One region of the Streptomyces sp. NPDC006235 genome, then DNA from elsewhere that is predicted to be linked to it. Evidence: riboswitches for the same ligand, from Rfam matches in the RefSeq annotation. Region 1 holds a riboswitch; each other region holds the start of a gene.
What was found. Region 1 has a riboswitch for cyclic di-AMP ahead of ABZ192_RS08575 (C40 family peptidase). Riboswitches for the same ligand answer to the same signal wherever they lie in the genome.
Positions count from the first base shown of each region.

Region 2: linked by a shared signal. The riboswitch ahead of ABZ192_RS34890 (M23 family metallopeptidase) and the one ahead of ABZ192_RS08575 (C40 family peptidase) in region 1 are both predicted to bind cyclic di-AMP.
Region 3: linked by a shared signal. The riboswitch ahead of ABZ192_RS15830 (NlpC/P60 family protein) and the one ahead of ABZ192_RS08575 (C40 family peptidase) in region 1 are both predicted to bind cyclic di-AMP.

Region 1 covers NZ_JBEXSR010000005.1:215,403-225,159, forward strand. Annotated here, with positions in the region: gene ABZ192_RS08565 (ATP-dependent Clp protease proteolytic subunit) at 1-555, shown strand, start outside; gene ABZ192_RS08570 (hypothetical protein) at 563-871, shown strand; cyclic di-AMP (ydaO/yuaA leader) riboswitch at 1,218-1,420, shown strand; gene ABZ192_RS08575 (C40 family peptidase) at 1,424-1,897, shown strand; gene ABZ192_RS08580 (DUF6328 family protein) at 1,979-2,620, shown strand; gene ABZ192_RS08585 (LysE family translocator) at 2,556-3,176, opposite strand; gene ABZ192_RS08590 (LysR family transcriptional regulator) at 3,269-4,195, shown strand; gene ABZ192_RS08595 (ATP-binding protein) at 4,198-4,656, opposite strand; gene ABZ192_RS08600 (helix-turn-helix transcriptional regulator) at 4,870-5,730, shown strand; gene ABZ192_RS08605 (DUF397 domain-containing protein) at 5,740-5,970, shown strand; gene ABZ192_RS08610 (8-amino-7-oxononanoate synthase) at 6,047-7,174, opposite strand; gene bioB (biotin synthase BioB) at 7,325-8,521, shown strand; gene ABZ192_RS08620 (adenosylmethionine--8-amino-7-oxononanoate transaminase) at 8,514-9,757, shown strand, end outside.
Region 2 covers NZ_JBEXSR010000043.1:674-10,430, forward strand. Annotated here, with positions in the region: gene ABZ192_RS34885 (aldo/keto reductase) at 1-507, opposite strand, end outside; gene ABZ192_RS34890 (M23 family metallopeptidase) at 668-1,699, opposite strand; cyclic di-AMP (ydaO/yuaA leader) riboswitch at 1,711-1,867, opposite strand; tRNA gene ABZ192_RS34895 (tRNA-Met) at 2,168-2,241, opposite strand; gene ABZ192_RS34900 (hypothetical protein) at 2,296-2,487, opposite strand; gene ABZ192_RS34905 (hypothetical protein) at 2,932-3,456, shown strand; gene ABZ192_RS34910 (dihydrofolate reductase family protein) at 3,506-4,666, opposite strand; gene ABZ192_RS34915 (MarR family transcriptional regulator) at 4,779-5,294, shown strand; gene ribA (GTP cyclohydrolase II) at 5,447-6,088, shown strand; gene ABZ192_RS34925 (MarR family transcriptional regulator) at 6,206-6,769, shown strand; gene ABZ192_RS34930 (ATP-binding SpoIIE family protein phosphatase) at 6,854-7,918, opposite strand; gene ABZ192_RS34935 (anti-sigma regulatory factor) at 7,918-8,361, opposite strand; gene ABZ192_RS34940 (STAS domain-containing protein) at 8,361-8,747, opposite strand; gene ABZ192_RS34945 (STAS domain-containing protein) at 8,825-9,724, opposite strand.
Region 3 covers NZ_JBEXSR010000011.1:58,802-68,558, forward strand. Annotated here, with positions in the region: gene ABZ192_RS15810 (cobalamin B12-binding domain-containing protein) at 1-90, opposite strand, end outside; gene ABZ192_RS15815 (alpha/beta fold hydrolase) at 600-1,463, shown strand; gene ABZ192_RS15820 (M23 family metallopeptidase) at 1,569-3,221, shown strand; gene pcrA (DNA helicase PcrA) at 3,272-5,773, opposite strand; cyclic di-AMP (ydaO/yuaA leader) riboswitch at 6,063-6,236, shown strand; gene ABZ192_RS15830 (NlpC/P60 family protein) at 6,245-7,432, shown strand; gene ABZ192_RS15835 (hypothetical protein) at 7,543-8,556, shown strand; gene ABZ192_RS15840 (hypothetical protein) at 8,534-8,887, opposite strand; gene ABZ192_RS15845 (NlpC/P60 family protein) at 9,307-9,757, shown strand, end outside.

The DNA.
Region 1 (9,757 bases):
TCCAAGCTCCTGGAGGGGCGGATCGTCTTCCTCGGGGCGCCGGTGGACGAGACCTCGGCGAACGACGTGATGGCCCAGTTCATGTACCTCGAGCACCAGGCCCCCGACCGCGACATCTCGCTCTACATCAACTCCCCCGGCGGCACCTTCCACGCCATGGCGGCCCTCTACGACACGATGCAGTACGTCGCCTGCGACGTGGAGACGGTCTGCCTGGGGCAGGCCGGCGCCGCCGCCTCGGTGCTGCTGGCGGCGGGCACGCCCGGCAAGCGATCCGTGTTGCCGGACGCGCGTCTGGTGATCCATCAGCCCGCGCTGCCCGAGCCGGTCCGCGGGCAGGCCGGCGATCTGGCGATCCAGGCCGAGGAGTTGCTGCGGATCCGGACCCGCATGGAAGAGATGCTCGCACTGCACACGGGCCGCACCCGGGAGCAGGTGAGCGCGGACATCGAGCGCGACAAGGTCCTCACTGCCCAGGAGGCGGTGGAGTACGGCCTGGTGGACCGGATCGTCCCCCACCGCAACGCCACCCTGGCCCCGCCGACGGGAGAGTGAGCCGCCGGTGCTCCCGCCCGAACTGCCGCCGCTGCCCGCACTGACCCGCGCCGAGGCGGAGTTGATCGACCGTTACCTGGAGGTCGTCGACCTGCTCGGCCGGATCAACCCCGCCCTGCCCGGCGACACCTACCGCGGACTGCGCGCCGCCCAGGCCCTGGTCGGCAAGGCGACCGCACTGCGTGACGCATTGACCCTGATGCACCAGCGGGGTGAGACGGAACTGCACTCCGGCACCCTCGGCCGGGCACTGCGGGTGCTGGACGGCGAGCGGCGCACGGCACGCGTCACCCTGCCCCCGGAGTCCGTCAGTTGACGCGGATGCGCCGGCCCGGACGCCCGCCCGCTCGGCGGAGCGTCCGGGCCTGAGTCCAAACGGACCGAATGACGTACCCCTGTTCGGAGTAGACGGGAGTCCTGTTTTTGGGCCCTCACAGTTGCGCAACGCGCGTAGCCGAGGGGCGGAATGGGACATTCCATTGCTGGTCCGGCGGTCCATGACCCCGTGGACGGTGGCTCGAACACAGGCGTGTCCACCCGAACGGGTGAGTGGTGAGTAACAACACAAATCCCCGGTTCGGTTGGGATTTCCGGACATGCATGAGCCAAGATCCGTGTCTGACGACAAGCCCCCGCCACAGCGGCGGGGCGGTCCGGGCGGACGCCGAGTCCTGCCGCCGCCTGGATGACCGGTCGACAGAAGTGCATCGGCAGGAGTGGAGGACCCAAGCACGACGGGTCGCCGGGACGGTCACGCCATGACCGGACCCGAGTAGCCCTTGGGGTGAAGCCGCGTCAGCGGCCGGGCAACTTCGCCAGCCCGAATCCGACAGGTCATCCTTCACAGGCGGCTGACGAAGGGTTGCGCATGACTGCGCTCAATCGTGTCCCGTCGCTGATGGTCCGGGCCGGTACGGCCTCGGCCCTCACCATCGCCGCCGTGGGCGGCTCGATCGTGGCCCCCGGCTTCTCGTCCGAAGCAGCGGCAGCCACACCGGCGACCAAGGCACTCCAGATCGCGGCCTCGAAGAAGGGTTCGCCCTACAAGTACGGGGCCACCGGTCCGCACAGGTTCGACTGCTCCGGGCTCACGCTGTATTCGTTCAAGAAGGCCGGCAAGAAGCTCCCCCGCACGGCCGCCCAGCAGTACAACAAGACGCGCCACATCTCCGCCAAGAACCGCAAGGCCGGAGACCTGGTGTTCTTCCACTCGGGCAGCAACGTGTACCACGTGGGTATCTACGCGGGTAAGAACAAGCTCTGGCACTCCCCCAAGAGCGGGGACGTGGTGCGGCTGCAGAAGATCTGGACCAAGAGCGTCTGGTACGGGCGCGTGAAGTGATCCGCCCGGCCTGCGGCGGCGCCCCTGCCGCGCCGCCGCACGCCGGAGCGTGACACGGCCTCAAGTGGTTACCCGTCCCCCATGGCCGAGCACCGTCCCTGCACCGCACGCGGCGAGACCCCGCTGCAACGCGCCGACCGGAACTTCGTCGAGCTGCTCCAGGAGCTCCGGGTCACCCAGACGGGCGTACAGATCCTGTTCGCGTTCCTGTTGTCGCTCGCGTTCACCTCGCGCTTCACGTCCCTCGACACGGTCCAGCGCGTCACCTACGTCATCACGCTGCTCCTCGCGGTCCTGGCCGCGGCGCTGTTCACCGCGCCGGCCGCGCTGCACCGCTCGCTCTTCCAGCAGGGCGCCAAGCCGCGCATCGTGCAGGTCTCCTCGCGACTGGCCACCACCGGCCTGGTCGTGCTGGTGTTCGCCTTCAGCGGTTCCGTGCTGTTGGTGGTGGATGTGACGACCAGTCGGGCCGGTGGCATCGCCGCGGGCGCGGCGACGTTCCTGGTCTGCGTCGGCCTGTGGGGGCTGCTCCCCCGGCTGGTGCGGCGGGCGGGGCTGCGCGAGGAGACACGCGGCGGCCCCGAGCGACCTGAAGCCACCGTCGAGGAGCCCGCGCCCCAGGGGGCCGTCCGGATCCCCGCGCCGCTGCGCGGCACCATCAGGCAGCCCTCAGTGGTTCGAGAAGGAGCAGCACACCGAGAAGCGTCAGCGCGGCGCCGGTGACCCCCTCGACGGCCCGCGCGGCACGCGGCTCCCGCAGCCACCGGCCGAGCCGGTCCACCAGCAGTGCCACGGCCGGGAACCACAGCAGCGCCAGGACCACCACGATCAGCGCCAGCAACAGCGTCCGGGGCAGCGCGGGACTGCCCGCGGGCACGAACTGCGGCAGCAGGCTGAGGAAGGTGATCGGCGCCTTCGGGTTGAGGGCGTTCGTGACGAAGCCCTGTCGCAGGGGACGCGCGGCGGACGAAACGGTCTCGACAGCCACGGCAGGCGGCCGCCGCAGCGACCACAGCGTCCGCAGTCCCAGGTACAGGACATAGCCGCCGCCCACCAGCTGGAGCGCGCGGAACAGCGCGGGCACGGCGGCCAGGACCGCGGCGACCCCCGCCACGGCCAGCGCGGTGTGCAGCAGCAGCCCGCCGGCGACACCGAGGGCGCAGGCGATGCCGGCCCGGCGGGAGACCAGGGCGTTGCGCACGACGACGGTGAAGTCGGCGCCCGGCATGGCGACCATGCCGGCGGCCACCCCGGTGAAGGCGATGAGTTGTCCGTCCATACGGCCAGACTGCCGGGTCGAAGCCTTCAGCAGGTATTTTGAATGTCCTGGGTGAGCCTTAAGCATCGCTTTGGTCTGCGGAGGTCAGCGGCATGTACGACCCGACCCGGCTCGCGGCGCTCGTCGCCGTCGCGGAGGCCGGGTCCATCACCCGGGCCGCCGAGCGCCTCGGCTACACCCCGCCCGCGCTCTCCCAGCAACTGGCGAAGCTGGAGCGGGAGGCGGGCTCGGCGCTGCTGGTCCGGCATCACCGCGGGGCGCGGCTGACGGCTGCGGGCGAGCTGCTGGTGGCACGGGCCCGGCGGGTGCTCGACGAGCTGGAGCAGGCCCGTCACGAACTGGCCCGGCTGGCCGGTCTGTCGGGCGGCGTCCTCAGGCTCGGCACGTTCCAGACGGCGGGCATCCATCTGCTGCCGCCGGTGCTCAGCGCGTTCCGCCGGGCTCATCCGGATGTGGAGCTGTCCGTCGCCGACTACGAACCACCGGCCGGTGTCACGGCCGTGGCCGCCGGTGAGATCGACCTGGCGCTGACCCACACCTACCAGCCCGCCGACGCCCTGACGTTTCCGGCCTCCGTCCGCTCGGAGCCGGTGCTGGTCGAGGAACTCGTTCTGGTGACCGCCCCGGGTCATGCCCTCGCCGACGGCACGGCCAGGCTTCCCCTGACGGAACTGGCGGGTCAGCCGCTGATCAGCATGGCGCCGGAGCATCCGTCCCGGCAGGGTGTGGAGGCGGCGCTGGCCAGGGCCGGGGCCAGCCCGTCGGTCCTGGTCTCGACACCCGGGTATGCGCTGGTGTGCGCGCTGGTCAGCGCGGGGCTCGGGGTGGGCGTCGTACCGGAGATGGTGGCGCGGACGTCGGTCACGCCGGTCGGGGTGCGCCCGCTCGGGGCGGGCGAGCTGCGCCGTACGATCTCCGTCGCCTATCGGGGCGAGGAGGCGGCGCCTGCCGTGGAGGCCTTCCGGGCCTTGTTGCGCGGGGCGTTCGGCCGCGCGCGGCACACGTCACAGACGCGGTGAGGTCACGGCTCCTGCTTCCTCGCCGTCGGCACGGGCTGGGCCGGGACGGTCCACGGGAGTTCGATCGAGATGGTCTTGCCGCCCTCGCGGGTGGGGCGGATCCGGAGCCTGCCGCCGCATTCCGCGGTCAGCCAGCGGATGATGACGAGACCGCGGCCGTTGTCCTGCTGGACGGCGGCGGGCAGGCGTCTGGGGAACCGCGGGTGGCTGTCCGTGACACCGATGCGCAGCTGTTCGTCGCGGTCCAGTGCGACGTCTACCGTGAAGGTGGGGGACTGTCCGAAGGTGTGCTGGACGGCGTTGGTGGCGAGTTCGGAGATGATGAGCCGGATGGAGTCGGACACTTCCGTGTCCGCCGGCAGGCCCCACTCCGCCAGCGTGCCCACCACATAGGCGCGCGCCGCGGAGACCGAGGCGGGATCGCTCGGCAGAGTGACGGATGCTTCCAGATGGTCTGCCATGGCGACGTCGTCCCTTTCCCACGGGACCGCAGTCCGACACGGAGCGGAAGGTTCGAGTACGGTCCCGGACTGGTGCTTCGTCGCCAGAGTGCCACCAGAACACCCCTCAAGGGCGGCGATCCACCAAGATATGCATATATCTGTCGCTCAAAGCGGTGAACTCTACGACGCGAGACCGTATTTGGGTGGCTCGGAAGGAGTAGGGAGGAGCCCATGCAGCACGGTCCCGCGGTGCGCCGCCGGAAATTGGGCGCCGAACTTCGCGCGCTGCGCACCTCGGCGGGGCTCACCAGTGGTGAGGCGGCCCGGCTGGTGGGCTGGCACCAGTCGAAGGTCAGCCGTATCGAGACGGGCACGAGCGGGGTGAAACCGGCCGATGTGCGGTTACTTCTCGACGCGTACGCCGTGGCGGACAGGCAGCTGCGCGAATTGCTCATGGTGCTGGCGGGGTCCGAGGACAGCGACGGCCGGACCCACTGGTGGCACGCCTACCGCGGAGTGCTGCCACCCACCTACCGGGACTTCATCAGCCTGGAGTCGCAGGCCGGCGCGATGCGCACGCTGGAGACCACCGTCGTCCCGGGGCTGCTCCAGACGCCCGAGTACGCGCGTGCGGTGACGAAGGCCGCGGTGGAGGGCCTGCCCGAGGACCGGCTCGACACGCTGGTCGAGGTGCGGCTGGCCCGGCAGGACGTACTGCGCGCGGATCCGCCGCTGGAACTGAGCGCCGTCCTGGACGAGGCGGTGCTGCGGCGGGAGGTGGGCGGGCCGGGGGTCATGGCCCGGCAGCTGGAAAGGCTGGTCGAGGCGGCGCGGCTGCCCCAAGTGCGGCTCCAGGTGCTGCCGTTCGCCGCAGGGGCGCACATCGGCGTTACCGGCCCTTTCGTTATCTTCTCATTTTCGAGCACATCCGATCTGGATGTGGTTGTTCTCGACCACTTGACGAGTAGCCTCTACCTCGAACGGAAAGAAGACCTCCAGGCCTACACGGAGGCCTTCAACGCCCTTCAGATCCACGCCCTTTCGCCCGAGGACTCGTTGGATTTCATCGCCGGGACAGCCGCCGGCGCGTAAGGAGGCACCATGCGTGCACTGCCTCGTCACGTCCCCTCAAGCATCGAACTGCACGGTGTGCGGTGGCTGCGCAGCAGCTACAGCACCGGCGCGAACAACTGCGTCGAGACCGCGCGTCCGGACGTCCCGCCCTGGGCCGGACTGCTCGCCGTGCGGGACTCCAAGGACCCGGCCGGGCCCGCGCTGCTCTTCTCTGCGAGGAGCTGGGCGGAGTTCACGGCCGCGGTCGACCGCATCTGAGCCGCATCCGAGCCACGTCCGAACCACCTTTCCGATCAGTCCGTCGTCGAGCGACGCACGGCCGTGTCACGCCGACTCATGGCCGCGTCTCGCCGATCAGTCGTACAGCGCCTTCGATCTGTTCCCCGGTCAGGTCCGCGCGGGCGGTCAGCCTGAGCCGTGAGACGCCGTCGGGTACGGAAGGAGGACGGAAGCAGCCCACGGCCAGGCCCGCCGCGCGGCACTCGGCCGCCCAGCGCACGGCGTCCTCGGGGGAGGGCGCCCGCACCGAGACCACCGCGGCGTCCGGACGTACCGCTTCCAGGCCCGCGGCGGTCAGGCGTGCGTACAACTCGCCCGCCACCGCGCGGGCCCGCGCCGCGCGCTCCGGCTCGCGGCGCAGCAGCCGCAGGGCCGACAGGGCCGCCCCCGCCGCAGCGGGGGCGAGACCCGTGTCGAAGATGAACGTCCGTGCCGCGTTGACCAGGTGGTCGATCACCCGGGCGGGGCCGAGGACGGCTCCGCCCTGGCTGCCGAGCGACTTGGACAGCGTGACCGTCACGACGACGTCGTCGGCGCCCGCGAGCCCCGCCGCGTGCGGGGCGCCGCGGCCGCCGTCGCCGAGGACGCCCAGGCCGTGGGCGTCGTCGACCACCAGTCCGGCGCCGTGCTCCCGGCACGCCTCGGCGAGCGCGGCCAGCGGCGCCGCGTCGCCGTCGACCGAGAAGACCGTGTCGGACACGGTGATCGCCGTGCCCTCGTGTGTGTGCAGCGCCTTGCGCACGGCGTCCGGCTCGGCGTGCGCCACCACCTGGGTCGTGCCGCGGGCCAGCCGGCAACCGTCGATGAGCGAGGCGTGGTTGCCCGCGTCGGAGACGATGAGGGAGCCGTGCGGGGCCAGCGCGGTGACCGCCGCGAGGTTGGCCGCGTAGCCGGAGGAGAAGACGAGGGCCGCCTCGAAGCCGCAGAAATCGGCCAGTTCCTGTTCGAGTTCGGCGTGCAGTTCGGTGCTGCCTGTGACGAGCCGGGAGCCGGTCGAGCCGCCGCCCCAGAGCCGCGAGGCCCGGGCCGCGCCCTCGGTGACCTCGGGATGGTGGGCCAGGCCCAGATAGTCGTTGCTCGCCAGGTCGAGGAGCGGCGAAACGGCCGGACGGGGGCGCAGAGTCCGGACGAGTCCGGCACGGCGGCGCAGCCGCGCCTGCTCGTCGATCCAGCCGAACGCCATGGGTGGTCCTCCGGGGAATTTGTAGGCAGTGCACAGACACTAGCGGGAGCTCCAGCAGGTCAGTGTGTGGCAATACCCACACCTCGAAGCGACTCTGTTGTCCGAAGTCTCCTTGGCCCGGGGCGCCTCGGTAGGACAGGATCGGCTCCCATGGACCTGCTGAACACGCTGGTGGACAAGGGGCTTCGGCGCGAGCTGCCGAGCCGAGAAGAGGCACTGGCCGTCCTCGCGACATCCGACGACGACCTGCTCGATGTGGTGGCCGCGGCCGGGAAGGTGCGCCGGCACTGGTTCGGCCGACGGGTGAAACTCAACTATCTCGTCAACCTCAAGTCCGGCCTGTGTCCCGAGGACTGCTCCTACTGTTCGCAGCGGCTCGGCTCCCAGGCCGGGATCCTGAAGTACACGTGGCTCAAACCGGACCAGGCCTCCGACGCGGCGGCGGCCGGGGTGGCCGGGGGCGCCAAGCGGGTGTGCCTGGTGGCCAGCGGGCGCGGTCCGACGGACCGGGACGTGGACCGGGTCTCCGAGACGATCAGGGCGATCAAGGAGAACAACGAGGGCGTCGAGGTGTGCGCCTGTCTCGGGCTGCTCTCCGACGGACAGGCCGAGCGGCTGCGCGAGGCCGGCGCCGACGCCTACAACCACAACCTCAACACGTCCGAGGCGACGTACGGGGAGATCACCACCACGCACACCTACGCCGACCGCGTCGACACCGTCGAGAAGGCCCACGCGGCAGGGCTGTCCGCCTGCTCCGGGCTGATCGCCGGCATGGGCGAGACGGACGAGGACCTGGTCGACGTCGTCTACTCGCTGCGCGAACTGGACCCGGACTCGGTTCCGGTCAACTTCCTGATCCCGGTCGAGGGCACCCCGCTCGCCAAGGAGTGGAACCTCACCCCGCAGCGCTGCCTGCGGATCCTGGCCATGGTGCGCTTCGTGTGCCCGGACGTCGAGGTGCGCATCGCGGGCGGCCGGGAGGTCCATCTGCGCTCGATGCAGCCGCTCGCCCTGCACCTGGCCAACTCGATCTTCCTCGGCGACTACCTCACCACCGAGGGCCAGGCGGGCAAGGCCGACCTGGAGATGATCGCGGACGCCGGGTTCGAGGTGGAGGGCACCGACCAGGTGACGCTGCCGGAGCACCGGGCGGCCGGCGGCTGCCACGACGGTGGCGGAGTGTGTGGCTCCGAGGGGGGTGGCGGCGTCTGCGGTTCCACCGCCGCTCCGGAGGCCGCCGAGGCCCGCACGGCCGCGGAGCCCCGTACGGCCGCGGAGCCCCGTACCGACCTGGTCGCCGTCCGCCGCCGGGGCGCCGGAACGGACCTCGCGCCCAATGCCTGAGCTCCCGGTGCCCGAGCTCCCCGTGCCCGCGCTGACGGTGCCCGAGTTGCTCGACCTCGACCGGCGGCATGTGTGGCATCCGTACGGCCCGATGCCCGGCCGGCGGGAACCGCTCGTCGTGGAGTCGGCGAGCGGGGTGCGGCTGCGGCTCGCCGACGGCTCGGGAGAGCTGGTCGACGGAATGTCGTCCTGGTGGTCGGCGATCCACGGCTACAACCACCCGGTGCTCAACGAGGCGGCGCGCGGGCAGTTGGAGCGGATGAGCCATGTGATGTTCGGCGGGCTCACCCACGAGCCCGCCGTGCGGCTGGCGAAGCTGCTTGTCGACATGTCGCCCGAGGGCCTGGAGCATGTGTTCCTCGCCGACTCCGGGTCCGTGTCGGTCGAGGTCGCGGTCAAGATGTGCCTCCAGTACTGGCGCTCGCTGGGCCGCCCCCGCAAGCAGCGGCTGCTGACCTGGCGCGGCGGCTACCACGGCGACACCTGGCAGCCGATGTCGGTGTGCGATCCCGACGGCGGGATGCACGAGCTGTGGAGCGGGGTGCTGCCGCGTCAGGTGTTCGTCGGCCCGCCTCCGGCCGGGTACGAGGAGTCGTACGCCGAGGAGCTGCGGGCATCGATCGAGCGCCACGCCGACGAGCTGGCCGCGGTGATCGTGGAGCCGGTGGTGCAGGGCGCGGGCGGGATGCGGTTCCACTCCCCCGCCTATCTGCGGGTGCTGCGCGAGGCGTGCGACGCGCACGACGTGCTGCTGGTGTTCGACGAGATCGCGACCGGCTTCGGCCGCACGGGCGCGCTGTTCGCGGCGGAGCACGCGGCCGTGACACCGGACGTGATGTGCGTGGGCAAGGCGCTGACCGGCGGTTATCTGACCATGGCGGCGACACTGTGCACCTCGCGGGTGGCGGACGGCATCTCACGCGGCGAGGTGCCGGTGCTCGCGCACGGCCCGACCTTCATGGGCAATCCGCTGGCGGCGTCGGTGGCCTGCGCCTCGATCGAGCTGCTGCTCGGCCAGGACTGGCGCACCGAGGTCAAGCGGATCGAGACGGGGCTGCGGGACGGGCTCGCGGCGGCCTGTGACCTGCCCGGCGTGAAGGACGTGCGGGTCCTCGGCGCCATCGGGGTCGTCCAGCTCGACCACGAGGTGGACATGAAGGCGGCCACGGAGGCGGCCGTACGCGAGGGCGTGTGGCTGCGGCCGTTCCGGGATCTGATCTACACCATGCCGCCGTA
Region 2 (9,757 bases), on a different contig from region 1:
GGAGAACTCGATGGAGGCCCGCAGCCGCTCCGCGGAGATGTTGGAGGCGGCGATGTGCCGCACCTTCCCGGCCGTCACGAGTTCGTCGAGCGCGCCGATGATCTCCTCCACCGGCACGTCGGGCTTGTCGTAGTGCGTGTAGTACAGGTCGATGTAGTCGGTGCCGAGGCGCCGCAGGGAGGCGTCGGCGGCGGCCTTGATGTTGGCGGCGGACAGGCCCTGGAACTCGGGGTGCTGGCTGACCTTCGTGGCGACGACGACGTCCGCGCGGTTGCCGCGCGACGCCAGCCACTTACCGAGGACGGTCTCGGACTCGCCGCCCTGGTTGCCGTCCACCCACGCCGAGTAGACGTCGGCGGAGTCGATGAAGTTGCCGCCGGCGGCGGTGTACGCGTCGAGGACGGCGAACGACTGGGCCTCGTCCGCGGTCCAGCCGAAGACGTTGCCGCCGAGGGCGAGCGGGAAGACCTCGAGGTCGGAGGAGCCGAGCTTGCGAAGAGACGTCATGCTCCGCGTCAACGGCCGTGCGGGAGAGGCTCATTCCACAGCGGACGCAAAACTCCCGTAAACGGCCCCGCACGAAACTTCCGCACGAGACCCCGCACGAAACCTCCGCACGAGACCCCGCGCGAAACCTTCCGCACGAGACCGCAAACGCCGCCGTCGCTCAGACGTTCAGGCCCTTGCCCCGCAGCCACGCAAGCGGGTCGATGCCGTTGCTGGACCCACCGGTGTGGACCTCGAGGTGCAGATGCGCCCCGGTGACGTTGCCCGTCGCGCCCACGCGGCCGATGACGTCGCCCGTGCTGACCTTCTGGCCGACGCTGACGCCGATGGACGACTGGTGCGCGTACCAGATCTCCGTGCCGTCATCGAGGGTCAGGACCGTCTTGTAGCCGTACGAGCCGTTCCAGCCCGCCTCGGTGATGGTGCCGCTGTGCACCGCCTTGATCGGCGTGCCCGTGGGCGCGGCGAAGTCGAGGCCGGTGTGGTAGCCGGAGGACCAGTAGGCGCCGGCCTGACCGAAGGTCGAGGTGATGGTGTACGCGGAGGTCGGCAGCGTGTACTGCTTGGCGAGGGCGGCGAGCCGCTCGGCCTCGGCCTTCTTCCGGGCCTCCTCCTCCGCCTTCTCCTTGGCTTCGGCGGCCTTGGCCTTGGCTTCCTTCTCGGCCTTGGCGGCGGCCTCCGCGGCCGCCTTGCGGGCGGCTTCGGCGGCGTCCTGCGCGGCCTTGGTCTCGATCTGCTCCTGCTGGTGCTCGACCTGCGCCATGATCCGGGCGCGCAGTGCCTCACCGGCGCCGGAGGTGCCCTGCTCGGTGTCGGCGGACGCCGTGGCGAGGTCGCTGAGCGGAGTGGCGGAGCCTTCGGGGGTGTCGTCGTCCGAGATGAGGGAACCCACCGAGGGAAGGTCCGGGACGGAGATCGACACCGGCGGCTTGCCGGTCTGGGCGCTGGCCATGCCGCCCGCACCCACGGCGGCTATGACGCCGACGCCGAGGACGGTGGAGCTGCGCGCGAGGCCTCCGCCGCGCTGCTTGGTGACGCGATGCCGGCCACGGATGGGGCGGATGGACTCCGCGGTGGGGTTCCATTCCTGGAACGGGCCCTCGTCGGTGTGGTGACCGCCGTAGCCGAAGGTTTCGGTGTCGCGCTGGTTCGGCGCGGACGGGGCCGCGGGGGCAGGCCGGTTTGACGCCACGTGGGCGTACTCCTTTCCTTCCTTCTCGCCTACCGGGTTAGCTGACGGGTTCGGAGCAGGAAGGTCTCCTACGCGCGTATACCGGCCGTGCTTCCACGGCGGCATCCGCTCGATTCACCCCAAGTGGTGGTTCCCCGGTTCCCTTTCAGGATTCGGCGCGTGCGCACGGAGCCGCCTTCTGTGACGGCTGGGACGACCGCGCTGCGTTATCGAACGTTAATAGACGCGCGGTGGGTATTCCAGCGATTCCGCTTGATCATTAACCTTTTTCACGCGGACCAACCTGCCACGACCAGTCCAAAACGGGCGAGTTGACCGCCACGCAAGTGACTCACGTGTTTTGACGGTGTGTCAGTTGTGATGCGGAGCGGCGTGCTTCATTCACCGACAGTAATGTCGGCGGTAAAGGGAGAACCCAGGAAAAACCGAGGGCCGGAACCCTTTCGGATTCCGGCCCTCGGCCTTCAGTAGCGGGGACAGGATTTGAACCTGCGACCTCTGGGTTATGAGCCCAGCGAGCTACCGAGCTGCTCCACCCCGCGTCGTTGTGACTCCAGTGTACGCCATCCGCGGGACCACTCGCGCACACCCGGTGCTCAGCGGCCCGGGTCGCCCGCGGGGGTGAGGGTCTCCCAGGCGGTGAACAGGTCGTCGGTGCCGGCGGGCCGGGTGCGCACGGCCAGTGCGTGCGCGGCCGGGACCGACCGGCCGAGGCGGCCCTCCAGGCGATGGAGGACGGCCTCCAGGTGCGGTCCGAGTCTCCCCTTGATCCGGCCGCCGCACAGCACCCGGGCACGGACTCGCCCCGTTGGCGACGGGCGTGCAGGGCGAGCGCGGCCGTCAGCCGGTCCTCGGCCTCGCCGTAGAGGTCGACGCCCTGGTGCCGGGCCGTCTCGGCGATGTGTGCGGTGGCGGCGAGCGCGACACCGACGTGCCGGAAGCTGCGGCAGGTCTCCTGGGCGACACCGTCCCGGTACGTGGCCTGCCCGGACCAGTACGCCGTCGTCCGCCGCGGCGTGGCGAGGCCGGAGCCGGGCACGGTGAGCGGAGCGGGGCCGTCCTTCTCCAGGTAGAAGTAGGCGGGCACGCGTTCCCGGAAGCGCTCCAGGGCGTGACCGAAGGCCCGGTGGTCGTCGAGGAAGACGGCGATGGCGATGACCGCGTCGGTCGCCACCAGGTCCCAGCTCCCGGTGAAATCCGGGTCGGTGACGGCGACTTCGGGGAGACGGGCCGTGCGCAGCATGCGCTCGAAGCGCCGCACGCGCTCGGCGGGCCAGCCGGCACCCGGGGTGTGCCGCACGATCTCCGCGGCCCTGGCCCAGACCGACCCCGCCCGTGACGGTGAAGAGGGCCTGGGTGTAGGCGGCCAGTGCGTCCGCGCGTTCCCCGGCGCAGCCCCGGCCCTCCAGGTCACCGGCCGGGCAGACGACGGTCCCGTACGGCTCGGCCCGGTACCGGTACGAGCCGTACCTGCTGTCCCGCATGTCGAGGTACGCCTTCAGCCAAGGCTGCTTCCCGGCGGTGACGTGCTCGCGTACGGCGTCCAACCGGGCCTTGGCGACGAGGACGCCGGGGTGGGTGAAGGGGGCGTCGGCGGGCAGGGCCGGGCCGTGGGCCGGAGTGTCCGCGTCGACCGCTCCGCACGAGGAGGCGAAGAGGGCGAGCGCGGTGAGCAGGAGCGCTGCCGTACGTCGTCTTCCCGCTGCCCGCATGGCCGCTGGCTCCGCGCTGTCGTACCGGCCCTGGAGGCAGCGTGACCCGCGGGGCGGCCGGGCCGCAGGATCTGTTGGGCCGATCGGCCCGCGCTCAGTGCGTCAGGTGGCGGTTCGGGGCCTTGGCGCGCTCCTCGTGCTCCGGGAGGACGAGGACTTCCACTCCCCCGGCCGCCAGCAGGCCGCTGCCGTCGGCGTCCGCCACGAAGGTGTCCGGCTCGCGCCAGGCCGTGACCACGCGTCGTACGCCCGCGTCGAGGATCAGCCGGGCGCAGGGTGCGGGGCGGGAGGCCCGGCGGGCGCAGGGCTCCAGGCTGCTGTAGACCGTCGCGCCGGCGAGCCTGGGATCGGCCGGGTCGAGCTTGGCCAGGGCCGCCTCCTCGGCGTGCACGAGCGGGTCGCCGCCCTCGCGGGAGTGGCCGCGGGCCAGCTCGGTGCCGTCGGCCGCGACGACCACCGCGCCGACGCTGAACGCCGTGTCCGACGGCGGGCACTGTGCGGCCAGTTCGCAGGCGAGGGCCAGCCAATGGTGGTCGGCGGCGACGGGCAGGGGGCCGGTGCCGGGGGCGGTCGGCTCGTAGCGCATGAGGACCACGTCCTCGATCCGCCGGGTCTCCAGCAGCCGGAGCCGGCCGGACTGGTAGCCGCCGGGCCCGAAGAGGCGGGGTGCCCCGGGGTCGCCGACGAAGAGCGGGGCGAGGACCAGCTGGAGTTCGTCGGCCAGGCCCTGGGTGAGGAGCTGGGTGTGGATCAGGCCGCCGCCCTCGACCATGAGGCGTCGTACGCCCCGGACGTCGTGCAGGTGGGTGAGGAGCCGCCGCCAGTCGAGGTCGGCGCCGAGGGGGACGACGTCGGTGGCGTCGGCGGCATCGGTGCCATCGGCCGTGGCGAGGCCGAGGGCACGGGCGCGTTCGGCGCCCTGGTCGGTGGTGTAGAGGACCTTCTGGCCGCCGGTGTGCCAGAACTGCGCCGCCGGGTCGAGGTCGCCGGAGCCGCTGACCGTGACCTTGAGGGGGTACTCCGGCAGACCGGCTGCCGTGCGGGCGGCCCGCCGCTCGGGTGAGTTGACCAGCAGGCGCGGGTTGTCGGCGCGGACGGTCCCGGCACCGATCAGGATCGCGTCGACGGACGCCCGGACCTCGTCGACCCGGTCGAAGTCGGCCGGGCTGGACAGGAGCAGGCGTTCGGGGCCGGTGTCGTCCAGGTAGCCGTCGAGGGAGACGGCGGCGGACAGCAGGACGTACGGGTGGGGCATCGACGCTCCCGGCTCGTGGAGACTCGTGGCGGACGGGTGAACGGCGGACTGGTGGGACGGCGGACCGACGGACGGCCTTGGTTCAAGTTTGAAACAAACCTACACTGGGTGCATGACGACTCGCTGGCTCACCCCCGAGGAGCAACGCGCCTGGCGCGCGTACATCGCCGCCTCCTTGCTCCTGGAGGACGCGATCGACCGGCAGCTCCAGCAGGACGCCGGCATGCCGCACCTGTACTACTCCATCCTGTCGGTCCTGTCGGAGTCCCCGGAACGGCGGCTGCGCATGACCGATCTCGCCGAGCGCCTGAAGATCACGCGCAGCCGGCTGACGTACGCGGTGACGCGGCTGGAGAAGGACGGCATGGTGCGGCGCGAGGCCTGCCGGTACGACAAGCGGGGCAGCATCGCGGCCCTGACGGACGACGGGTTCGCCGTACTGGACCGGGCGGCGCCCGGGCATGTCGAGACGGTACGGAGCTTCCTGTTCGACCGGCTCAGCAAGGAGCAGGTGGAGCAGCTGGAGGAGATCTCCACGGCGATCGCGCAGGGGCTCCAGGAGGACGGGACGCGGCCGGCGTCGGACGACGTGCCGTGGCGACGGAGGTCCTCCACGGCCTGTTCGTGACTCACCTCACAACACACCTCGGTCTCACCGCTTCTCATTGCTTCAAATTTAAAGCAAGGGTAGGGTTCCGGACGTGGATCTGCTTCAAATCTGAAGCAGACTGCAAGCCGACGGCTGTGCAGCCGAACAGGAACGGAACCCGGAGGCCCCGCATGCCCGACACCCCCGCTGTCCTCGCCACCCCGCGCTCCCGCGTCCGGGTCCCGCTGCGCTTCCACGACGGCTACGAGGTCGACGCCGAAGTCGTCACCTTCCACGGCCTGGCCGACGGCCAGGAGCACGTGGCCGTCGTCCTGGGCGAGCCCGGGCAGGTTCCGCTGGTGCGGCTGCACTCCGAGTGTCTGACCGGGGACGTGTTCGGCTCGGCCCGCTGCGACTGCGGCCCGCAGCTGCGCGAGGCCGTCGAGCGCATAGCCGAGCGCGGCGGCGTGCTCCTCTACCTCCGACAGGAGGGCCGGGGCATCGGCCTCTACAACAAGCTCGACGCGTACGCCCTCCAGGACGAGGGCCTCGACACCTACGAGGCGAACGCGGCCCTGGGGCTGCCGGAGGACGCCCGCGACTACACGGCGGCGGCCCAGATGCTCCGGGCCCTGGGCGTCGGTGAGCTGGACCTGCTCTCCAACAACCCCGACAAGGCCGCCCAGCTGCGCGATCTGGGCGTGGCAGTCCGCGACCGCGTCCCCACGGGCGTCTTCACCACCGCGCACAATGTCCGGTACCTGCGCGCGAAGGTCCTCCAGACCCAGCACACGCTGCCGCTCGCCGCGCTGACAGGGCTCAGCGCGGGCTGAGCCTCCAGGCCCGGCCGGGTGCGTGAACGGGGCGGCTTGCCCCTTGGCTCATCGGGTACAGCCTTTGAAAGAGGGCGACCTCTGCAGTACCCGGAGCTTATGGAAAGTGACCGTTTCGTGACCGATCTCGACGGCCCCGGCGATCCCCGGGCGAGGAGACGGGGCGATGGCCCGGAGGCCGTGGCGGCGCAGATCGCCGAGGCCGTGGAGAGCCTGACGGCTCTGTGGTCGGTCGCCGCGCAGGACGCCTCCCTGCGGCTGTCCCTGCACCAGCTGCGGGCACTGCGCACCCTGGAGGCGGCGCCCGGCCTGAACCTGACGGCCCTGGCGGACCGGCTCGACATCGGCCTCCCCACGGCCAGCCGCCTGTGCGACCGCCTGGCGGCGGCCGGCCTCCTGGAACGCGCCCCGCACCCGGACACCCGACGCGAGGTGCAACTGTGGCTCACCACGCACGGGCGGCACGTCCTGGGCGACGTCGCCGGCCGCCGGGCACGGGCCCTGACCACGGCGCTGGCGGCGATGGAACCGGCGGAACGGGTGGCGCTGAGCAGGGGGTTGCGGGGGTTTCTGGCGGCACGGCGCGCGGAGATCCCGCGCGTCGACGGGGCCGAGCGGGACGCCGGGCCTGACGCGGCTGGCCCTCCTCCCCGGACCGACCCCCCGCCCGGCGAGCCGTAAAGCCGTAGCGCCCATAGCGCCGTATTCAGGACGCCGTAGCGCCGTCAGGGGCAGATCCGCCCCTCGACCCCGCAGGTCCGCCCCTCAACCCCCCGAGCCCTGACGGCTCCCGCCGCCCCCGCCCAGCACCGCCACACACGTGTCGTCCCGCACCGGGCGGGCCGCGCTGCCCGCGTCGCGGAGGACCACCGCGGCCACCACCGCCGGGTCACACCCGAGGAGCACGGTGTCGTCGGGGGGCGTCCAGCGGCCGGGCAGGCCGTCGCTGTGCAGGACGAGCAGGCTGTCGTCCCGCCACGGCTCCCGCTGCACGGACACGGACGCCGGGGCCTGCGCGCCCACGATGCCGGGCTGGGACAGCATCGCCCTCCAGCTGCCGTCGGTGCGCAGCCGGGCGCCGACGTTGCCGATCCCGGCGAAGTGCAACTGCCCTGACCCGAGATCCAGTTGGGCCACGGCGACGGCCGCGCCCCGGGTGCGGCGCAGGGACCGGCCCAGATGCCGCAGCATCTCGGCGGGCGGCCGGTCGGCCACGTCGCGCAGCGCGTCCACGGCGACGCCCGACGCCTCCGCCGCCTTGGGTCCGTGACCGAGCCCGTCGGCGAGCAGGAGGGTCAGACGGTCACCGGTGCAGACCCGGCTCCAGGCGTCACCGGAATACTCGGCCCGGCCGAGGGGGACGTTGACGCCACCGGCGCGCGGACTCCGCGGGGCCGTCCGGTACCGGCCGACGGGGGGTTCGTGGTCGATACGGGCCATGGCCACGGTGCCCCGGCCGGGTGCGCTGTGCAGGTCGAAGTCGTTCGCTATGCGCCGACACGTGCCGAGGCCGGCGCCCAGGGAAGCCGCGGTCGTGTAGCCGTCGCGCATCGCCGCCGCGACGTCCGGTATGCCCGGACCGTGGTCGAGCGCGACGAGCTGCACGGACGGGCGCCGGCCGTCGGCGGGTGGGCTCTCGACGAGGTTGATGAGGACGTACCCGCCGTCCGCGTGCCGCACCAGGTTGGTCGCCAGCTCCGTCGCCACCAGCGCGGCGGTCGCGATGCGGTGCGGGCCGAGCCCGGCGCACGCGCCGGCCTCCTCGGCCGCGACCCGGACGTCCCGCACCCGGGTCGAGTCGTCGACCGGGACGTCCCACACCCTGCTCATCACGACCCCGGCCGGGCCGACGGCACGACCGTGGCCCAGGCGGTGACGGTGACGGTGGTCCCCTCACCGGGGCGGCTGTCCACCTCGAACTCCTGGACCAGCCGCTTGGCCCCGCTCAGGCCGAGTCCGAGCCCGCCGCCGCTGGTGTAGCCGTCGGTCATCGCCCGGTCCAGGTCACGGATGCCGGGTCCGTGGTCGACGAAGGCCAGCCGCAGGCCGGGTGACGGCCCGGTCTCCAGCGGGGTGATCTCCACATGGCCGCCCCCGCCGTGGACGAGGGTGTTGCGGGCCAGCTCACTGGCCGCGGTGACGAGCTTGGTCTGCTGCACCAGTCCGAAACCGAGCTCGGCGGCGGCCTGCCGGACCTGCTGCCGTACCCAGGCCAGGTCGGCGTCCGAGCCGATCGGCAGGCTGGCCGGGGCGGCATGGCGGGAGGCCCGCATCACGGACTCCCCTCGCCCTGCCGCTCACCCGCGGTGAGCAGCTCCATCGCGCGTTCGACGTCCAGGGCCGTCCGCAGTCCGGGCAGGGTGAGCCCCAGCTCGACCAGGGTGATCGCCACTGCGGGACGCATCCCGGCCAGCACCGTACGGGCGGCCAGCAGTCCGGCTCCGGCGGCGATCTCGGCGAGGACCCGCCCCAGGAAGGAGTCGACGATGTCCACGCCGGAGATGTCGATGACCACGCCGGTCACCCGGGTGTGCGCGATGCGGTCGGTGATGTCCTGCTGGAGCTGTTCGGCCATCCCGTCGTGCAGCTCGCCCTGGAGGGTGACCAGCAGGATGTCACCCAGCCGGAGGACCGGAACCGTGAAGCCGTGCCCGCCCATGGGCCCGGCGACCGAGGACCCGGCGACCGGGGACCCTGATCCCGCGGGCCCGTTCCCCGAGGGCCCGTTCGGGCCGGTCATCGCGTGCCCGCGGCGGCCGGCCGGAGCGGCGCGATCTCGACGCCCTGCCGGCTGAGCGCGTAGGCCAGGGCGTCCGCCAGGCTCGCGCGGGTGAGCACCGTACCGAGGTCGATGCCCAGCTGGACGATGGTCTGCGCGATCGCGGGCCGGATACCGGAGACGATGCACTCGGCGCCCATCAGCCGCGCCGCGGCCACCGTCTTCATCAGATGCTGGGCGACCAGCGAGTCGACCGTGGGCACGCCGGTGATGTCGAGGATGGCGAACCGGGCGCGCTCGGCGACGATCGCGTCCAGCAGGCTCTCCATGACCACCTGGCTGCGCGCGCTGTCCAGCGTGCCGATCAGGGGTACGGCGACGGTGCTCTCCCAGAGTTTGATCACCGGGGTGGCCACTTCGTGCAGTTGCTCGCGCTGCCGTGCGATCACCTCCTCCCCCGCGCTGACCGTCGTCTCCAGTACGACCAGACGCAGCGTGCCCATCAGCACGGTGAGGGCCAGCACGCACTCCTGGGCCTCGGGTGCGTGCGGGTCGGGGAACTCGGCGCGCAGCAGCTCGGTCACCGGTTCGCGCAGGGCGGCCACCTCGTCGGCGAGCGCGTCCGTGTCGATGCCCATGCGGGCGCGGGAGGCCGCCATCCGCCCCAACTGGTCACGCACCGCCGCGAATCCCGAGGCCCGGAGGTCGTCCAGCCGCCCGGTGGCGGCCACCGCGGCCAGCGCAGCCGCCACGGACCTGCCCGCCTCCACCGCCTCGTCGCGGGACACGGTGAAGACCGTGCGGAACAGCGCGGCGTCCGCCCACCGTTGGGCGATCTGCTCCCGACGCCGTTCGAGGAAGGCACTCACCTGCTGTGCGGGCGGCTCTTGTTCCGTGTTCTCTTCCGATACCGACACCGACACTTGCATCGCTCCCTTGCACGGGCCGGA
Region 3 (9,757 bases), on a different contig from region 1:
CGCCCGCGCGATGACCTTGGCCCCGCGATCGTGGCCGTCGAGTCCCGGCTTGGCCACCACCACGCGGATCGGACCGGCTGCCACACCCATCACTGCCTCCATGAAGCGACTACATCCATCCGTATCGACAAGTACCGCACATATCGCGCTCGTCGTACACGCCGCACCGCACGGACACCCTGCCCCGATTCATCCCGGCAAGTGAACGAACGTTATCTCCAGGATCCCGCGACCGGCAGTTTCGCGATGCGGACCGAGGGGGAAATCACACGATGGGACAAGCGCAAGGGGAGCCGCGACGAGGTCGCCGTACCGCCGCCCCACCCACCACGCACAGCGGCGGTACGGCACTTCGGCGAAGGCACGCGGGACACGCAGGGCACGCACAGCACGCAGGGCAGACACGGCGCACCAGCGGGGAGCCTCGCCGCCACACCGGCAGGGGACCTCGCCGCATCACTGGCGTCACATGCGCCACGAGCCGCGCTCCTTCCCCGCGGCTCACGCCGCTCACGCAGTCATCAGCCGTCTTCGCCGCTGCTTTCCACGAGGGCATACGGGGGGCGGCAGGCCTCCCGCGTGCCGACAGGAGGTCGGCCATGAAGGTCACCAGGGCTGCTCTGCCCTTTCTTCCGTTCTGCCAGCGTCTGCTGCCGAGCCGCCTGGCGGGACTCTCGCTGGCACTCCTGAAGGCCACGGCTCTGGAGATCGCGATTCTGGCCGGACATCTCCTCCTCTATCCCTCCGGCATCACGCAGGAGCGACGGACTCCCACCCCGGCGCTGCCCACGGCCGGAGCCGCCCAACTGCCCACGGAGGCCAAGCCCCCGGTCGTCCTGCTGCACGGCTTCATCGACAACCGCTCGGTCTTCGTCCTGCTGCGCCGCAGCCTCGCCCAGCACGGCAGGCAGCAGATCGAGTCCCTCAACTACTCGCCGCTCACCTGCGACATACGCGCCGCGGCCGAGTTGCTCGGCCGCCATATAGAAGAGGTCTGTGAGCGCACCGGGGCCCAGCGGGTCGACGTCGTGGGGCACAGCCTCGGCGGCCTGATAGCGCGTTACTACGTGCAGCGGCTCGGCGGCGACACGCGCGTGCGCACTCTCGTGACACTCGGCACGCCGCACTCGGGCACCCGGGTGGTGCCCCTGGCCAACGCGCACCCCATCGTGCGCCAGATGCGCCCCGGCTCACCGGTGCTCGAGGAGCTCACTCGGCCGGCCCCGGGCTGCCGTACGCACTTCGTCAGCTTCTGGAGCGACCTCGACCATGTGATGGACCCGCTGGAGACGGCCTGCATCGACCATCCCGATCTGACGGCGCAGAACGTGCAGGTGACCGGCATCGGTCATCTCGCCCTGCCGGTGCACCCCGCCGTCGCCAACGGAATACGGCAGGTTCTCGACACGGCCCACGAGGGTGAACCGGCCGTCGGCAGGACCGGCGGTCTGACCGTGGCCTGAAACTCGTCATACAGCGGGCACACAGCGTCCAAGCACCGATCGGCCTCGAACAAACTTCGAACACAGGGCCAAACCCGTGCCCGCCGTCCGCCAAATCACGGCCGAATGCCCGTTTCCTGCGCGCGCGAAACCTGCCGAAGATTGTCGTGCCCGCGTACCGCCGGGTACAGTCGCCGCACTGCTCTGGCAGCCCCTGTTGTCGAGGCGAAAGAGAAGTTGGTGAACGACCGTCACCCGTCGGGGACCATGACCCCGGCTCCGGCTTCCGACGCCGACTCGGCGCACTACGCGTCGTACGGCACCCAGGAAGCCCAGTACGGCGACTTCACCACGTACGGCGACTACGCCGCCACCGGATTTGACACCACCGGTACGGACGGCACCGGTTTCGCCGCCACCGGCCACACCACCGCTACGTTCGCCGCCGACCCCCTCTTCGGCGACATGCCGGGCAGCGGCCACGACACGGGCGCGTACGACACCGGCCACTGGCCCACCGGCACGCACGACAACCCGCATTTCGACGCGTACGCGGCCCAGCACCACGCCGCCTACGACACCGGCGTCTACGACACGACGTCCTGGACGGCCGAGCAGCAGCCGCTCTCCGTCATCCCCCCGCAGGCCACCTCCCCGGACAGCACCGGGCAGTGGGACACCGGCGCCTGGCTCCAGCCCGACCAGTCCGGCAATCCGGCCGACCGGACCCAGCAGTGGGAATGGGGCACCCAGGCCTTCGACACCGGCGCCTACGACGCCACGCAGTGGAACACCGACGCCGCCGGCGCCCCGGCCCCCGACGCGTACGAGGACCACGCCGAAACCTTCGAGCAGCACGAGACCGCGACGTTCGAGCAGGCCGCATTCGACGAAACCGACGGTGCCGCCTACCACGACCCCGCTCCGGACGACGGCGAGCCGGCCACCACCGGCGAACTGCCCACCGTCGCCCCGTTGCTGGACGGTCAGGAAGAGTTCGGCCCGCGCGCCGGCTCACGGGCGGCCGCACGCGCCGGATCCCGTTCCCGCCGCCGTACGCCGCCCAAGCGCTCGGCGCTGCTGACCATCGCGGTGCCCTCGGCCTGCGTGATGGGCGTCGCGGGCATCGCCGCCGCCTCCGTCGGCACCTTCTCCGACGACGGCGCCGCGGAGGCGCAGACGACAGCGGCGGACGTGCAGCCGGTGAAACCGGCCACCGCCAACAACAAGCTGGACACGCAGCTCCAGAGCCTCGCCGCCGGCGCGGACGACTTCGCCGACCGGGCCAGCCGTACGCAGGAGCGCATCGACCTCAAGGCCCAGCAGGCGGCCGAGCGCAAGCGCGCGGCGGAGGAGGCGGCCCGCAAGGAGCGGCTGCGCCCGAAGTTCGCCCTGCCGGTCGCCCGGCACGGACTCAGCGCCTACTACGGCCAGTCCGGCATCAACTGGATGTCCCTGCACACCGGCATCGACTTCCCCGTCTCGTACGGCACGACCGTGATGGCCGCGACCGACGGCACCGTCCGTACGCAGTGGAACAGCGCCTACGGCAACATGATGATCGTGACCGCGAAGGACGGCACGGAGACGTGGTACTGCCACCTCTCCACCTACACGGTCCCCTCCGGTACGACCGTGAAGGCCGGCGATCCGATCGCGCGCTCCGGCAACTCCGGCAACTCGACCGGCCCTCATCTGCACTTCGAAGTGCGCCCGGCCGGCGGCTCGGCGATCGACCCGCTCCCGTGGCTGCGCAGCCACGGCATCGACCCGACGTAACGTCCCGGCAGCCCCCACCGGTCGGCCCGGCAGGGGCTGGCCTCTCCGGCTTACAGCTTCTCCACTGGCGCGTAGCGCAGCAGCAGCCGCTTCGGCTTGGTGTCCCCGAAGTCGACCGTCGCCTCGGCGTTCGCGCCCGTTCCCTTCACCGCCACGACGGTCCCGAGCCCGAACTGGTCGTGCGTGACCCGGTCCCCGACCGCCAGCCCCACCACCGGCTTCTCGGAGGTCCGGCGCGTGGCGAAACCGGACGCGCCCGACGCCGACGAACGTGAACGGGACGACGACAGCGAGGCCGCCACACCGGAGACCGGCCCGGAGGACGCGGGCGCGGTGGCTCCCGTCCGCTTCCACTCCACGTAGGCCGGCGGGATCTCCTCCAGGAAGCGGGAGGGCGGGTTGTACGAGGGCTGGCCCCAGGCGCTGCGCAGGGTGGACCGCGTCAGATACAGCCGCTCCCGCGCGCGTGTGATGCCGACGTAGGCCAGGCGCCGCTCCTCCTCAAGCTCCTTGGTCTGGCCGAGGGCGCGCATGTGCGGGAAGACGCCGTCCTCCATGCCGGTCAGGAAGACGACCGGGAACTCCAGGCCCTTGGCGGTGTGCAGGGTCATCAGCGTGATGACGCCGTCGCCGTCCTCCTCGTCGGGGATCTGGTCGGAGTCGGCGACCAGGGCGACCTGTTCGAGGAAGTCGGACAGCGTGCCCCCCGGGGCGGCAGCCCCTGATGTCTCCGCCTCCTCGCCGCGCTCCTGCTCGAACTCCATGGCGACGGCGGCGAGTTCCTGGAGGTTCTCGATCCGGGTCTCGTCCTGCGGGTCGGTGGAGGCCTGCAACTCGGCGAGGTACCCGGTGCGTTCCAGGACGGCCTCCAGCACCGTGGCCGGTCCGGCGCCGGACTCGACGATCGTGCGGAGGTCCTCCATCAGCGTGTTGAACCGCTTGACGGCGTTGGTGGAGCGCGCGGCCATGCCGTACGCCTCGTCGACGCGCTTCAGCGCCTGCGGGAAGCTGATCTTCTCCCGCTGGGAGAGGGCGTCGATCATCGCCTCGGCGCGGTCGCCGATGCCCCGCTTGGGGACGTTGAGGATCCGGCGCAGCGGCACCGAGTCCTCCGGGTTGGCCAGCACCCGCAGGTAGGCCAGGACGTCCCGGACCTCCTTGCGCTCGTAGAAGCGGACGCCGCCGACGACCTTGTAGGGCAGGCCGACGCGGATGAAGACCTCTTCGAAGACGCGGGACTGGGCGTTGGTGCGGTAGAAGACGGCGACGTCACCGGCCTTCGCCTCGCCGGCGTCCGTGAGGCGGTCTATCTCGTCGGCGACGAACTGCGCCTCGTCGTGCTCGGTGTCGGCGACGTAGCCGGTGATCGTGGCGCCCGCGCCCGCGTTGGTCCACAGGTTCTTGGGGCGGCGGGACTCGTTGCGCTCGATGACCGCGTTGGCCGCGCTGAGGATCGTCTGGGTGGAGCGGTAGTTCTGCTCCAGCAGGATCGTCGTCGCGTCCGGGTAGTCCTCCTCGAACTGGAGGATGTTACGGATCGTCGCGCCGCGGAAGGCGTAGATCGACTGGTCGGCGTCACCCACGACGCACAGCTCGGCGGGCGGGACCTCGGCCTCGGGCGGTACGTCGACGGGGTGCTCGGAGGTGCCGACGAGTTCCCGGACGAGGGCGTACTGGGCGTGGTTGGTGTCCTGGTACTCGTCCACCAGCACGTGGCGGAAGCGGCGGCGGTAGTGCTCGGCGACGTCCGGGAAGGCGCGCAGCAGGTTGACCGTCGTCATGATCAGGTCGTCGAAGTCGAGGGCGTTCGCCTCGCGCAGCCGCGACTGGTACATCGCGTAGGCCTGGGCGAGGGTCTTCTCGAAGCCGTCCGTGGCCTGGGCTGCGAAGTCCTCCTCGTCGATCAGCTCGTTCTTCAGGTTGCTGATCTTGGCACTGAAGGACTTCGGAGGGAAGCGCTTGGGGTCGAGGTCCAGGTCGCGGCAGACCAGGGCCATCAGGCGCTTGGAGTCGGCGGCGTCGTAGATCGAGAACGACGACGTGAAACCGAGCTTCTTGCTCTCGCGCCGCAGGATGCGCACGCACGCGCTGTGGAAGGTCATCACCCACATCGCGTTCGCCCGCGGGCCGACGAGCTGCTCGACGCGCTCCTTCATCTCGCCTGCGGCCTTGTTGGTGAAGGTGATCGCGAGGATCTGCCCCGGGTGCACGCCCCGCTCGGCGAGCAGGTGGGCGATGCGGTGCGTGAGCACGCGGGTCTTGCCGGAACCGGCACCGGCCACGATGAGCAGTGGGGAGCCGGAGTGGACGACGGCGGCGCGCTGGTTGTCGTTCAGCCCCTCCAGGAGGGCGGCGGTGTCCACCGGCGGGCGCGGGGCGCCGTCGCGGTAGTAGGCGTCCCGGTCCGGGGGCACGTCGAACTTCCCGCCGAACAGATCGTCCGGAACCGGCTCCGGTACGTGTTCGTCCTCGGGTGGCGGCGGGGGCTCGTCCGCGGGGCCCCGCTGGGCCTGGAGGTCCGCCAGGAAGCTGTCGTCAAAGAGGCTGCTCATCGCTCTCCGAGTCTAGGGCGCCCCACTGACAGCCCGCCGCCGCCCTGAGAACATCACCGAAAGGAGCCCCTCGTCACCCTGCATCCCTGTGTGATCACGGGCTGCTACGGCGTCACAATCATGGACGACTCATGACCAAACCCTCTTGACCGGTCACTCTCGGCAACGCTCCGGGATAAGGTCACGAAAATGTATCGGGCATATCACCCATCAACCTTCACAAGGGCCACACGAGTTGGCTACCGTGCGGGCAGGCCGCACGACCCCCACCGGCGAACGTCGCCGGGCCGCGCGGCCTCCGCCGAGTCCGGTGTGCCGCAGCGGCAGCCGGAGCCGGGGACCCAACCGAGAACTCTGGGGTGAATCGGCCGGACTCCCTTCGCGGAGACGGCCGTAGGGCAACCCTTCCGATGTACCCGCCCGAACCCGACAGCTAACCCGGTAGGCGGAGCATGGAAGGAGTCGCCTCCCTTGGCGTCGCACCGCAAGTCGCGTCCCGCTGGTACGCGCGTCGCAGGCATACGGACCCCCGCCCTGGCAACGGCGGCCCTCACGTCCGTCGCCCTGCTGTCCCAGTCGGCCAACGCCGCCCCCGAGGCCGACGACAAGCCGAGTCTCGAGGAAGTCGAGAAGAAGGTCGACGACCTGTACCGCCAGGCCGAGTCGGCGACCGACAAGTACAACTCGGCCAAGGAGAAGACCACCAAGCAGCGCAAGCGCGTCGACACCCTCCTCGACGACGTCGCCAAGCGCACCCAGAAGCTCAACGAGGCACGGGAGGAACTCGGTTCCTTCGCCGCCGCCCAGTACCGCACCGGCGCCTCCGCCCCGGACACGGCGACGTTCCTGCTCGCGGACACCCCGCAGGACTACTTCGACCAGACCCAGCTGATGGACCGGATGACCGGCCGTCAGAAGGTCGCGGTCGACGACTACGTCACCCAGCAGTCCGAGACGATGAAGAAGCGCCAGGAGGCCACCGAGAGCCTCGAGACGCTCACCGAGGCCCAGGGCGACCTGAAGACGGCCAAGGCCACCGTCCAGCGGAAGCTCGCCGACGCGCGCGACCTGCTCTCGAAGCTGACCGCCGAGGAGAAGGCACGGCTCGCGGCGATCGAGCGGGAGAAGCAGCAGGAGGCCGCCCGCAAGGCCGCCGAGCTGGCCCGGCAGCAGGCCGCGCAGCAGCAGGCGCAGGAGCAGGCCGCCCAGCAGCAGGACAGCGGCTCCTCGTCCACGGGCTCGTCCTCGTCCACGGGCTCCGGCTCGTCCACCTCGACCGCCCCGGCCGACTCCTCGTACGCCACCAAGGCCGAGAAGGCGCTCGCCTTCGCCCGCGCCCAGATCGGCAAGCCGTACGTCTGGGGTGCCGTCGGACCCGGCTCCTACGACTGCTCCGGGCTCACCCAGGCCGCCTGGAAGGCCGCGGGCGTCACCCTGCCGCGCACGACCTACGACCAGGTCAACGCCGGCACCACGGTCCCGCTGGCCGACGCCCAGCCCGGTGACCTGGTCTTCTTCTACGACGACGTCACCCACGTCGGCATCTACATCGGCAACGGCATGATGATCCACGCCCCGAAGCCCGGCACCTACGTGCGCGAGGAGTCGATCTATTACGACGGCGAGTCGGCGATCCACAGCGTGGTGCGGCCGGCCTGAGGGCCGTACGTCATGGCGGGCACGCGCGCGTGAGGGTGCTCTCGCGTTTTTGAGGCGCCCGCGCGCGTGCCCCGCCCGCAACGCGCGCGGCGCCTCCTAGCATCGGGCCCATGGCCGGCCCCTCCCCCTCCACCGCCTGGTGGGCACAGCGCGCGCCGTCCGCCGCCGCCGCCGTGCTGGCGACGGGCACCCTGTCGGTCGGTCTGGACCTGGCGGGGTACGACGGCCTCTCCCGTATCGCCCTCGGTCTGGCCTGTGCTGCCTGGCTGCTGCTGGCCGCCGACTTCACGCTGCGGCTGCTGCTGGCGGGCACGAGATGGCGGGCGTACGCGGGGGTTCCGGGCCTGGTGGACACCGTGGCGACGGCCGCCCTCACCACCGTGGCGGCGACGGCCGTCCTGGGCACCGGCTTCTCGGCGGCCGACGCGCAGTCCCTGGCCGCGGTCCTGCTGGTACTGGCCGTGCTGCTCTGGCCGGTGCCGCTGGTCCTCCCGGCGCAGGACGGGCAGCGGCGCAGGCCCGGGACGGTGTTCGCGCGCTGCATGGCCACGCAGGGGCTCGCCGTGCTCGGTGCCACGCTCGCCGCGGCCGAGTCGGCGGCCTGGCTCGCGCACGCGGCGCTGGTGCTGTTCTGGCTGGGGCTCGTGCTGTACGTCCTCGCCCTGGCCCGTTTCGATGTGCGGCAGGTGGCCGAGGGGCGCGGTGACCACTGGCTCGCGGGCGGGGCGCTCGCCCTCTCGGCGCTGGCCGGGGCGCGGCTGATCAGCTCCGACAGCGCGCGCCTGTACCTGTGGAACGTCGACGACCGCGGTGTCCTGCGCGATGTGACCGTCGTGCTGCTCGTGGTCACACTGGCCGGCTGCGCCGTCCTGCTCGCCGCCGAGTTCCTGCGCCCCCGCCCCCGCACCGACATCCGCCGCTGGGCGACGGTGTTCACCTGGGCCAAGACGGCGGCGGCGACCCTGGCCGTCGCCGCCGCCCTCGACGTCTCCTGGCTCGACGGCCTCGGGGAGGTGCTGCTGTGGATCGCGGTGGCCGCGTGGCTCGGGGCCACCGCCTGGGCGGTCGCCTCCGCCCGGGCCTATGCCGCGCCCGGGCGGGTCAGGTCCAGAGCACAGCGATGAAGACGTTCGCCGCGGTCAGCGCCCCGACCAGGCCGAACAGGCCCTTGTCCACCTTCTCGTCGTCCCGCTTCACGTAGACCAGGCCGAGGATCACGATCAGCAGGGCCAGCTTGACGCCGATCTTGATGTTGTTCACGGACTGGTCGTCGGCCTGGTTGAGGCCGACCAGGATCACACCGGTGACCAGCATCGTCAGCGCGCCGTGCAGCATCGCGGGGGTGTAGCGGGCGGTGCCCGCGCCCATCGCCTTCATCTGGGAGAGGAAGCCGCCCAGGAGGGCTGCGATGCCGATGATGTGGAGGCCGACGAAGAGGTGGATGAGTACGTCCATGAGGCCGGAGCCTAATCAGGGCCTCCACAGCCGCCCGCACCGGCCCGTCGGATGCATATATGCGCCCCATAGCACCCGTCCGCCGCCCTGCGCCCGTGATTCGGCGCATCGGTCATCACACTGAGTTAAGTCGACGGCGGGGAGACGGGATCACGGTCGCATACGGTCACCACCGGTCCTCTCGGGACACTTCCGCGCACCCGCCACCGGGCCACCGCGGCGAGGTTTAGCGTCCTCCACCAGGTGCCCGGCTCCCCACCGCCGCCCGGGCCAGGGGCGGCAGTCGGACACCACCGCCGAAAGGTCCGGCGGCGGTCCGCTTCCCCTGTGCGGGCCGCCGCCGGACGCGCGCCGCCCGTCCGCTCCCCCGGCGGCCGCACGCACCCGCCGGCGGTCGCAGGAAAGGACGTGCCCCCCAGGTGGCAGCGCACCGCAAGCCCCGCCGGCGCTCCGCGAGCGGCAACACGGCCCGTACGGCCGCCACGATCGCCCTCGCGGGCGCGGCGACCGCGACGGGCTTCGACGGCACCGGACACGCCGAACCCGAGCTCACCCCCGGCCAGGTCAAGGCCAAGGTGGACGAGCTGTACCAGGAGGCGGAGGTCGCCACCGAGAAGTACAACGGCGTGAAGGAGAAGGCCGAGGCGGCCGGACAGCGGCTGAAGGACCTCCAGGACCAGGCGGCACGCAAGGAGGGGCGGCTCAACTCCGCCCGCGAGGCGCTGGGCTCGGTCGCCGCCGCCCAGTACCGCGCGGGCGGCCTCGACCCCGCGCTCCAGCTCGTGCTGTCCGACGACCCCGACCGGTACCTCGACAACGCCGAGTTCGCCGAGCGGGCCGGAAACCGGCAGCAGGCCGACGTCGCGCGCG